Regions from separate parts of the Halomonas qinghailakensis genome, predicted to be linked through region 1. Evidence: predicted binding sites of a transcription regulator. Region 1 holds the regulator's gene; each other region holds the start of a gene.

Region 1 (3,280 bases):
GGGGGAGGAGATGGTAGCGCTTGCTTGTCAGGTTAGCCCAGGCCAATCGCCCGTGGTTAGTGTAGCTGCGGTTATCTTTAGCCCGGGTAGAGTGCATACCAGCCAAGCTTGGGTGGCAACCTTGGCAGATGAGCGAAGCAACAGCGCTACGCTGCGGCGACACCAGCAGCTGTATGCGACTGACAAAGTGCTCATGCCTAACGCCGAGCATCTTGGGGCGTTGGCTGAATTTATTGGTAATCGGCCGCTAATTGGTTGGCAGTTAGAGCGCTCGTTGGAACACCTGAACCATCTGTTCAAATTAGGGATAGGATTTGGTTTGCCTAACGCCCAGGTCGATGTTGGAAAGCTGCACTATCGCCAGTTACGCCGGCTACATCCTCAGAGTGAGATGCGTAGTCAGATTGCAGAAGCATTAGCTTGCTGGCAAATGCCAGTTTTCCAATGGATCGGCGTATTGGGGGATGCAACGGCGAGTGCTCTTTTGTATCTACGTTTGCAACGTGAGGCAGCTCGGCACGTTTAGCGTATTATTCCTATTAACGTTGAATTAGCCCGTTTATGTTGGGTGCAGGGAACGAGTATTGTTAGAATGCCCGCTGCTTCTTCTACCATCGGCAGTGCCCACATTATGCTATCACCTGATTATTTTGATCCCGCAGCGTCTGAAAATACTTCTGCAGACAAGTGTTCTGTTGATCACCTTCAGGCGCAGTCCGACCATCACGATGCTAAGCAGAAGCGTGAATTCAATAAGCTGCAAAAGCGCTTACGGCGAGAAGTCGGCAATGCCATTATTGACTATCAGATGATTGGTGAAGGTGACAAGGTGATGGTGTGCCTGTCTGGTGGCAAAGATAGCTATACGATGCTGGAAATACTGCTCAACCTACAGCGAAATGCACCGGTTAACTTCTCTTTGGTCGCTGTCAATATGGATCAAAAGCAGCCAGGTTTTCCAGAGCATGTGCTGCCCCAGTATTTGGATAAATTGGGTGTTGAGTACCACATTCTAGAGCGTGATACGTATTCAGTGGTGAAAGAGAAAACCCCAGAGGGCAAAACGACCTGTGCGCTTTGTTCTCGATTAAGGCGTGGTTCACTTTATGGTTTTGCTGAAGAGATTGGTGCGACAAAAATTGCGTTAGGGCATCATCGTGAAGACATTTTGGAAACACTGTTTCTAAATATGTTCTTTGGAGGCACTTTAAAAGCAATGCCACCTAAGCTTTTGTCAGATGATGGCAAAAATATTGTCATTCGACCCCTTGCCTACTGCAAAGAGGCTGATATTGTGGAATTTTCCAGGCTAATGGAATTCCCCATTATTCCTTGTAACTTGTGTGGCTCTCAGCCCAATCTTCAGCGACAAATTGTAAAAGATATGTTGGCCGAATGGGATAAAAAGCACCCAGGGCGTCTAGAAAGCATGTTCAAAGCGGTGACCAATGTGGCGCCTTCACAGCTAGCAGATCGCCAGCTGTTTGACTTTACAGGGCTAGAAGCCAAGCAGGCGGCGCTGATGGAGCGCCGTATTCAAACGCTTAGCGTTGAGTCTTAGCGTAGAGCAGTCGGCTGCTCTTCTTCTTCAGCCAGTGTAATAAGACGCTGCATATCTAAAATATTAACCTCGCGCCCCGAAACCGCGACCACTTCTTGCTGTTGAAAGCGACTAAGAATTCGGCTGACCGTTTCTACCGCTAAGCCTAAGTAATTACCAATGTCTGCGCGGGACATAGAAAGCCTGAAGCTGTAAGGCGAGTACCCGCGCCGGCGAAAACGGTCTGAAAGCGTGACTAAAAAGCTGGCCAAGCGCTGATCGGCAGTTTTGCGTGATAACAAGCGCATCATGCGCCGATCGTCTCGCAGCTCTTTACTCATACTGCGATATAGCTGTCCACGCAGTTCCGGAAGTTCTTCAGAAAGTAGATCCAAACGATCAAACGGAATTTCGCACACTGTGGTAGTTTCCAGGGCAATCACGCTACCGGGGTAGTGCTCTTCATCGATGCCGTCCAATCCGACCAGTTCACTGGGCAGGTAGAAATTTGTCAGTTGATCGTTGCCATTACCTTCGCTGGTCACCTGTTTTAGACTGCCTGAGCGAACGGCATACACACTGGTAAAACGGTCGCCCTGACGAAACAGTGGCTCGCCTTTTTTGAGTGGTGCACGGCGACGGATGATCGCATCAAACTGGCTCATGTCTTCAAGTTCTAATGCGAGCGGTAGACACAGTGAGCTTAAGCTACAAGTTTGGCAGCGTGCTTCTTGCAACAGTGAGCGTCGTTGGCTGACGGGGTGTGGCATATCATTCTCCCTTTCTCGTTAGCCATGATAGGCCCTGGGGCAAGACGTCTCAAGAAGCTTACACAATCTTTGAGTAGCGTTGGGTCGACTGATCCGCGAGGCGAGCATCAAAGGCCATTGCTAGATGGCGAATCAACAGCCGACCAATAGGGGTGGCGCTAATCATTTGCTGATGAAAAGTGACTAATCCATCTTGTTCAGCGTTACGCAGCTGTTCAAGAGCAGTGGAAAAATAGTCGCTAGCATCAATGTTCCAACGCTTTCCTATGGCTGCTAAATCAATGCACATATCGCACATTAGCCGCTCAATGACGTCTCTGCGTATTAGGTCGTCCTTATTTAACCTTAATCCTTTGACGGTTGCCAGCCTACCTTGATCTAAAGATGTTTCGTATTGATCAAGCTGAGTCGGATTTTGTGCGTAAACATCGTCAATCCGTGAAATGGCGGAGACGCCTAATCCAACTAAATCGCACTGTGCATGGCTAGAGTAACCCTGAAAATTGCGCTGCAAGGTTCCGTTGCGCTGAGCAATTGCAAGACTATCATCTGGGCGCGCAAAGTGATCCATCCCGATATGCACATAGCCTGCGTTAGTTAGCATCTCAATGGTGGTATGCAATATTGCCAGCTTCTCGTCAGCGTTGGGGAGGTCTGCTTCATTGATACGTCGCTGAGGGGCAAAACGGGTGGGCATATGGGCATAGTTAAATACTGACAGGCGGGCAGGATTTAATTCGATAATCTGGCCCAGTGTTTCAGCAAAGCTTTTTTCCGTTTGAAAGGGCAGCCCATAGATTAAATCAAGATTGAGCGAGCGAAAGCCAAGGCGGTGCGCTTCTTCCATGAGTGTTTCAGTAAGCACCCGGGGCTGCACACGGTTAATCGCTTTTTGTACCTGCGGGTTTAAATCCTGTACGCCCAGGCTTAAGCGGTTAAAGCCAAGCGACTGCAAATGGCGCAGGGTAAA
Region 2 (3,280 bases), 690 kb from region 1:
ACAGCCGCCGGTAATCGCAGCGGTGCGCGTGCCACCATCGGCCTGAATCACATCGCAATCCACGGTAATGGTGAACTCGCCCAACTTCTTCAAGTTAACCGCTGCGCGCAGGCTACGGCCAATCAAGCGCTGAATTTCCAGCGTACGGCCACCCTGTTTACCACGCGTCGCTTCACGGCCACTGCGGGTGTGAGTGGCACGGGGTAGCATGCCGTACTCAGCGGTGATCCAACCCTGATTTTTGCCACGCAGCCAGCGCGGTACGCCCGCTTCCACACTCGCATTACACAGCACTTTGGTATCACCAAACTCCACCAGTACCGACCCTTCTGCATGGCGGGTGTAATCGCGGGTTATGCGAATTTCACGGAGCTGGTCGGCTTCACGACCGCTAGGGCGAACAACATCAGGACGCATAACACCTCACATCAATTTATCAGTGGAAAAGCCCACCATTGTACACGTCAGCGACGCCGTTGATGGGCCTATTCAAGGCAGACGTATCTACCAGCACAAGATCGGGTAGACTGACCTAAATGCGCGATGAACAGGAATTTTTAATGGCTAACCCACGCCACGTACACAGCATGACCGCCTTTGCCCGCACCGAGCAGGCCGCCCCGTTTGGCACCCTGCAGGTGGAAATCCGCTCGGTGAACCAGCGCTATCTGGAGCCGCACTTTCGCCTACCCGACGCCCTGCGCGAGCTAGAGCCGGTGCTGCGCGATGCCCTACGCACACGCCTAGCGCGAGGCAAAGTCGAATGTAGCCTGCGTTTTGAAGCCGCGGAAACCAACCAAGCTCCTGCGGTAAATGTGCAACGGTTGAAAGAGATTGCCGATGCCCTGGCCGCTATTCAGCAACAGGTGCCCAGTGCCGTGCCGCCCACCACGCTGGCGATACTCAACCAGCCCGGCGTTATGGAAACCCAGCACCTTGATCAAGACGCCATTAAAGCCGCTGCCAAAACGCTGTTTGACCAAGCGCTAGACGAGTTGATCGACGCCCGCGCCCGGGAGGGCGAAAAACTCGCTGAGATGATCACCACCCGCCTAACGGCTGTAAGCGAGCAGGTAGCCACCGTGCGCAGCCTGCTGCCGCAAATTTTAGAGCGCCAGCGCGCCCAACTATTGGAACGCTTAGACGTCGCCAAAACCGAACTCGACCCGCAACGCCTGGAAGCCGAATTGGTACTGGTGGCACAAAAAGCCGATGTAGATGAAGAGTTGGATCGCCTAACGGCGCACGTACAAGAAGTCAGCCGCCAGTTAGCCCAAAAAGGCCCCAAAGGCCGCCGTCTGGATTTCCTAATGCAGGAACTCAACCGCGAAGCCAACACGCTATCGTCAAAATCGGTAGTCGCCGAAACCACCCGCTGCGCGGTGGAGCTAAAAGTATTGATTGAGCAGATGCGAGAGCAGATTCAGAATATTGAATAACCTTTAAAGCTGCTCGGCTGGCGTCATTATTTAGTAAGAGGGCTCTAATGTAAAAGCATGCCCAGTGGCTAAGAGTAGAGTGAGTTCTCCAGAGTGGCAGCGCTAACGATGGTTAGCAGTAAGACCGATGAGTCTTTTGGTTTAAACGTAAACGATATCTCCGTTCTAGTTCTATTAGAACAGTGATTGATGCGTATCAGATTTGTTTAATGAGTATTACGGTACGATGCTCTTTAAAAGGCGATTAATACCGTGTTGCAAAAGAGGAAGAGGCTGTCATGGTAAAAACAAACACAACCAATAGCGACACGTCACCCCAGGCGAAGGCACCAGTACCATGGGTGGATGAATTTAGCGTGATGAAAAAGACCCATGGCGCACAGGAAGCCCAAGCTGCTGCTATTGCCGATATTTTGGGTCTCAAAGGCCCGCTGCCTGAGTCTCATGAAGAAACGCTAAAAGCCGTGGCAGACATTATTGATGGGGCGTCACTTGATGATGTAGCCGAACTGAAAAAAGCGCTGACGCATTGGAAGCAGTTTGATAAAGGCCGCGCAGTGTCTAAAGACGAAGCGTTGGTCGAAAATTGGAGAACAGCAGCTTATCCGTACAAAAATCGTCTATCTCGCAAATCTTATGAAAAACAAAAGTACTACCTGCAAGTAGAGTTATTGAAGCTGCAGTCGTGGATTAAGAAAACTGGTCAGCGTGTCGTGATTGTGTTTGAAGGGAGGGATGCAGCAGGTAAAGGGGGCACCATTAAGCGTTTTATGGAGCATTTAAACCCCCGAGGATCACGAGTGGTCGCGCTTGAAAAACCCACTGAAACTGAGCAAGGCCAATGGTATTTTCAGCGTTATATCACACATTTGCCAACTCACGGCGAACTGGTACTGTTTGATCGTTCCTGGTACAACCGAGCAGGCGTAGAGCGAGTGATGGGGTTTTGTACTGAGAAGCAGTATCAAGACTTTTTACGTCAAGCACCTGAACTAGAACGCAATTTAGTAGGCAGTGGCCTCCACTTAATTAAGTTCTGGTTTTCGGTTAGTCGCGAAGAACAGCAGCGGCGCTTTAAAGAACGTGAGCTGCATCCGCTTAAGCGTTGGAAGCTTAGCCCGATTGACTTGGCATCGTTGGAAAAGTGGGATGAGTATACTGAGGCCAAAGAAACCATGTTTTTCCATACTGATCACTCAGAATGTCCTTGGGTGGTGATTAAGTCGAACTGTAAAAAGCGAGCACGCCTAAATGCTATGCGCTATGTGTTGAACGCTTTCAACTACGAAGGTAAAGATATTAATAATATTGGGGCTACTGATCCGTTGGTGGTAGGCCGTGCAGAGTTTGCTAATGGTTAGCGATTAAGCCACCTAGCTCTGCCGCTAACAATAACGGTTAAACGTTGGCCGTATTAATTGAGACTGAAACGTAAGGCGTCGCTGCCTGCTGGTCACCATCGACTGAGGATGCCTCACTATGCCTATTTTACGAGCTCTCTTTTGCACGCTTCTCGTCGGCATTCTCGGCATACCGCCTAGCAATGCTTACGCAAACGAAACCACCTGGCAGGCGCTGCAAGAGGGAGGGCTGGTGATTTTGATGCGTCACGCACTGGCCCCTGGCATTGGTGACCCGGCTGGGTTTGAGCTTTCTCAGTGCGACACCCAGCGTAACCTTTCAGCCCAGGGGCGCGCTCAGGCTGAGGCAATTGGTCGTTCATTTCGTGACCGGGATGTGCCTATTGCCTTGGTGTATTCGTCTCGTTGGTGTCGGGCACTGGAAACCGCTGAGCTAATGGCGTTGGGCCGCGTGGAATTAACCCCCTGGCTTGATTCGTT
Region 3 (3,280 bases), 320 kb from region 1:
CGGCGGGCAGCTTGTCGCCAAGCATGGCTAGGCCCTTAGCCCGCGCCATGCCGACTAAGTTAGGCAGGGTCCAGGTGCCGCCGGAGTCGGGAATTAACCCAATCTTGCAGAAAGCCTGGATAAAACTTGCCGAACGAGCAGCCAATACGATGTCGCAGGCCAGGGCGATGTTGGCACCCGCACCTGCGGCCACACCATTCACCGCACAAATGGTCGGGAACGGCATATCTTTAAGGGCGCGCAACATAGGGTTGTAGCGTTTTTCAAGCGACTCGCCGAGGTCGGGGGCTTGCTCGCCGGGCGCGACGCTACGGTCGGAAAGGTCCTGACCTGCGCAGAAGCCGCGGCCGTTACCGGTCAATAACAAAGCGCGAACGCTTGAGTCTTGGCGCACGGCTTTTAGCGCCTTGCGCATTTCGGCATGCATCTCGGTATTGAAGCTGTTCAGGCTGTCGGGGCGGTTCAACGTGATACAGGCGACGCCATCTTCCACGGTGTAAAGCAGGGGCGCTTGGCTCATGGGTAATATCCTTGTGTCAGTGCCCTTGAAAAGTGGCAGGTCGTTTTTCTTGGAAGGCGCGAATGCCCTCTTCGCGGTCGGCGGTGCCCGCCAATAAGGTGAACGCATGGCGTTCAAAGCGCAGGCCAGTGGCTAGGTCGGTATCCATCGCCTTGTGTAACGACTCCCTTGCTAAGCGCACGGCCAGCGGTGCCTTGGCGGCAATACGCGTTGCAATGGTCATGGCGCGCTCAAGGGTTAATTCGGGCTGGGTAATCTCGCTAATTAGGCCTGCTTCAAGGGCGCGGCGAGCAGAAATTGGCTCGCCAGTTAGCACCATTTGGGTAGCCAGTGATTTACCCACCGCTCTAAGCAGACGCTGGGTACCACCAGCACCGGGCATGATGCCCAGATTGATTTCAGGCTGGCCGAACAGGGCACTTTCACCGGCAATAATGATGTCGGCATGCATGGCTAGCTCGCAGCCACCGCCCAAGGCGTAGCCGTTAACGGCAGCAATGATTGGTTTGCGAAAACGCGTAATGGTGGCCCAGTGGTGCTGGCGAGGATCTTCCAACATGCCGACTAGGTCGCGCTCAGCCATTTCATTAATATCCGCACCGGCGGCGAATGCTTTCGCACTGCCGGTGATCACCACGGCGCGAACGTTGTCATCACAATCGGCGCTGTTCAGGGTGTCGGCGAGTTCGCCAAGCAGCTGGGTATTCAGCGCATTCAGTGCTTCAGGGCGATTCAGCGTAATGCATAAAACGCCTTCCAGGGGCGGAGTTATTTTTAGAGTAGTGGGCATTGTTACCTCAGTTCGGCCTGTGGCGCACAGGATGAATATCTGCCGAGTATAGATTTATTTTGATACACATCAATATTGTTTGATTGTTATTAGTGTGTCGCTTATCAGCATTTTTGATGATTTATGCCTTGTTAACAACGGTTTGTATGTATTTATAGCGGGGGAATGTTAGTTATTAGACCATGGTATGAAAGGTGGAAAATTGGCTCGAAAAGTGATCTTTAGCCCGTGTATATCGAGTTTATTGATCGTGGTGGGCTAATTGTTAAACAAGCGGTGCCAGGGAAAGCGTTTGATGTTTTGTTACGGGAAAGATAGTCTTCTTGTCTATAACGTATCAAAAAAATAAGTGAGTGCAGGAGCGCCCCATGACGCAATCAGCGCAGCAGATGTTCGATTCTCATCGCCAGACCCTAGAGCAGGCCGTCGAAGCAATTGCCACCCGTACTTTCTGGACGCCTTATCCAGAAAGCATGCGCAAATACTCCGAAGATGCTGTTAAAGCGGCCCCTGCTAACTTCGAGGCACTGCTTAATCAGCCATTTACACTTAATAGTGTGGGCAGTACAAAGCAAGTGGGTGGTGAAATATCACCTTATGGCTTTGAGCTTGGCATTAATTATGAGCAGCCAAACCCCGACGAACTGATAGCGGCCATGCAAGTGGCAATGCGTGATTGGCGGGAGGCTGGGGCGCAAGCACGTGTGGGTGTCTGTCTGGAAATTCTGTCGCGCCTTAATGCCATGAGCCCGGAGATCGCCCAGGCGGTGATGCATACTAGTGGTCAGGGGCCGTTGATGGCGTTTCAGGCAGGTGGGCCGCATGCTCAGGATCGCGGCCTTGAAGCCGTGGCCTATGCCTGGCAAGCGATGGCGCAGATTCCTGCTACCGCACAGTGGGTTAAGCCCCAAGGCAAGCATGATCCCATTGTCATGGGTAAGCGTTTCCACATTGTGCCGCGGGGTATCTCGTTGGTGGTGGCCTGTTCAACTTTCCCCACTTGGAACACTTATCCTGGGCTGTTCGCCAGTTTGGCAACCGGCAACCCGGTGATGCTTAAACCGCACCCCGGCGCTATTCTGCCAGTAGCGATAACCACCCGCGTTGCACAGGAAGTGTTGGAAGAAGCAGGCTTTGACCCCTGCCTGGTGAGTTTGGTACCCGATACGGCAGATGCCCCGCTGACCAAAACGCTGGCGCTAGAACCTGCGGTCAAACTGATCGATTTCACCGGTTCCAATGCCTTCGGTGACTGGCTAATAGAGAATGCCACTCAGGCCCAGGTATTTGCCGAGAAAGCCGGTATCAATACGGTGATTATTGATAGCCTAGATAACCTTAAAGCGGTCACGGCGAACCTGGCTTTCTCGCTGAGTCTTTATTCTGGTCAGATGTGTACGACCCCTCAAGCGATTTATGTGCCCAAGAGCGGTATTGCCACAGCGGATGGCCATGTCAGTTTTGACGACGTGGCGGCAGCGCTTGCGAAAGCTGTTCAGGCGTTTCTGAGTGACAATGACCGCGCCTGCACGGTGTTAGGTGCCCTGCAGTCAGTAGACACGCAAGCACGGATTGATGAGTGCCGTGGTTTGGGCGAAATAGTCCTGGATAGCGAGTCACGAAAACACGCTCAATACTCTGACGCCCGCATTCACACGCCGCTTATCCTCAAGGTGGATGCAGCGCAAAAGGCTGCCTATAGTGAGGAGCGCTTTGGCCCGATAAGCTTTATCGTCGCGACCGACAGCACCGCGCATAGCATTGAACTGGCGCGTGAGGTGATTCGCGAAAAGGGCGCAATCACCCTCGGAGCCTACACCACCGATGAGGCCGTGGCCGACCAGCTTGAAGAGCTGGCGATGGATGTGGCCGCTCCGCTTTCTCTGAACCTGGACGGGGGCATATTCGTCAACCAGTCGGCTGCTTTCAGTGACTTTCACGCCACTGGCGGTAATCCAGCGGCGAATGCC

The links. Region 1 encodes FNR, which switches genes on or off when oxygen is low (the NO sensors DNR and NnrR bind a similar motif). Its sites were predicted from a motif close to TTGATNTANATCAA; they were not measured.
Region 2: a site for FNR is predicted at 1,626-1,639, ahead of ppk2 (polyphosphate kinase 2). Genes of this name have one in related genera too.
Region 3: a site for FNR is predicted at 1,370-1,383, ahead of paaF (2,3-dehydroadipyl-CoA hydratase PaaF). Genes of this name have one in related genera too.

The regions. Positions count from the first base shown of each region.
Region 1 is NZ_CP096973.1:2,381,422-2,384,701, forward strand. It holds gene M0220_RS11060 (3'-5' exonuclease family protein) at 1-526, shown strand, start outside; gene ttcA (tRNA 2-thiocytidine(32) synthetase TtcA) at 593-1,561, shown strand; gene fnr (fumarate/nitrate reduction transcriptional regulator Fnr) at 1,558-2,310, opposite strand; gene hemN (oxygen-independent coproporphyrinogen III oxidase) at 2,369-3,280, opposite strand, start outside.
Region 2 is NZ_CP096973.1:1,686,665-1,689,944, forward strand. It holds gene rph (ribonuclease PH) at 1-417, opposite strand, end outside; gene M0220_RS07960 (YicC/YloC family endoribonuclease) at 561-1,439, shown strand; gene ppk2 (polyphosphate kinase 2) at 1,718-2,800, shown strand; gene M0220_RS07970 (histidine phosphatase family protein) at 2,919-3,280, shown strand, end outside.
Region 3 is NZ_CP096973.1:2,060,616-2,063,895, forward strand. It holds gene paaG (2-(1,2-epoxy-1,2-dihydrophenyl)acetyl-CoA isomerase PaaG) at 1-520, opposite strand, end outside; gene paaF (2,3-dehydroadipyl-CoA hydratase PaaF) at 537-1,310, opposite strand; gene paaN (phenylacetic acid degradation protein PaaN) at 1,679-3,280, shown strand, end outside.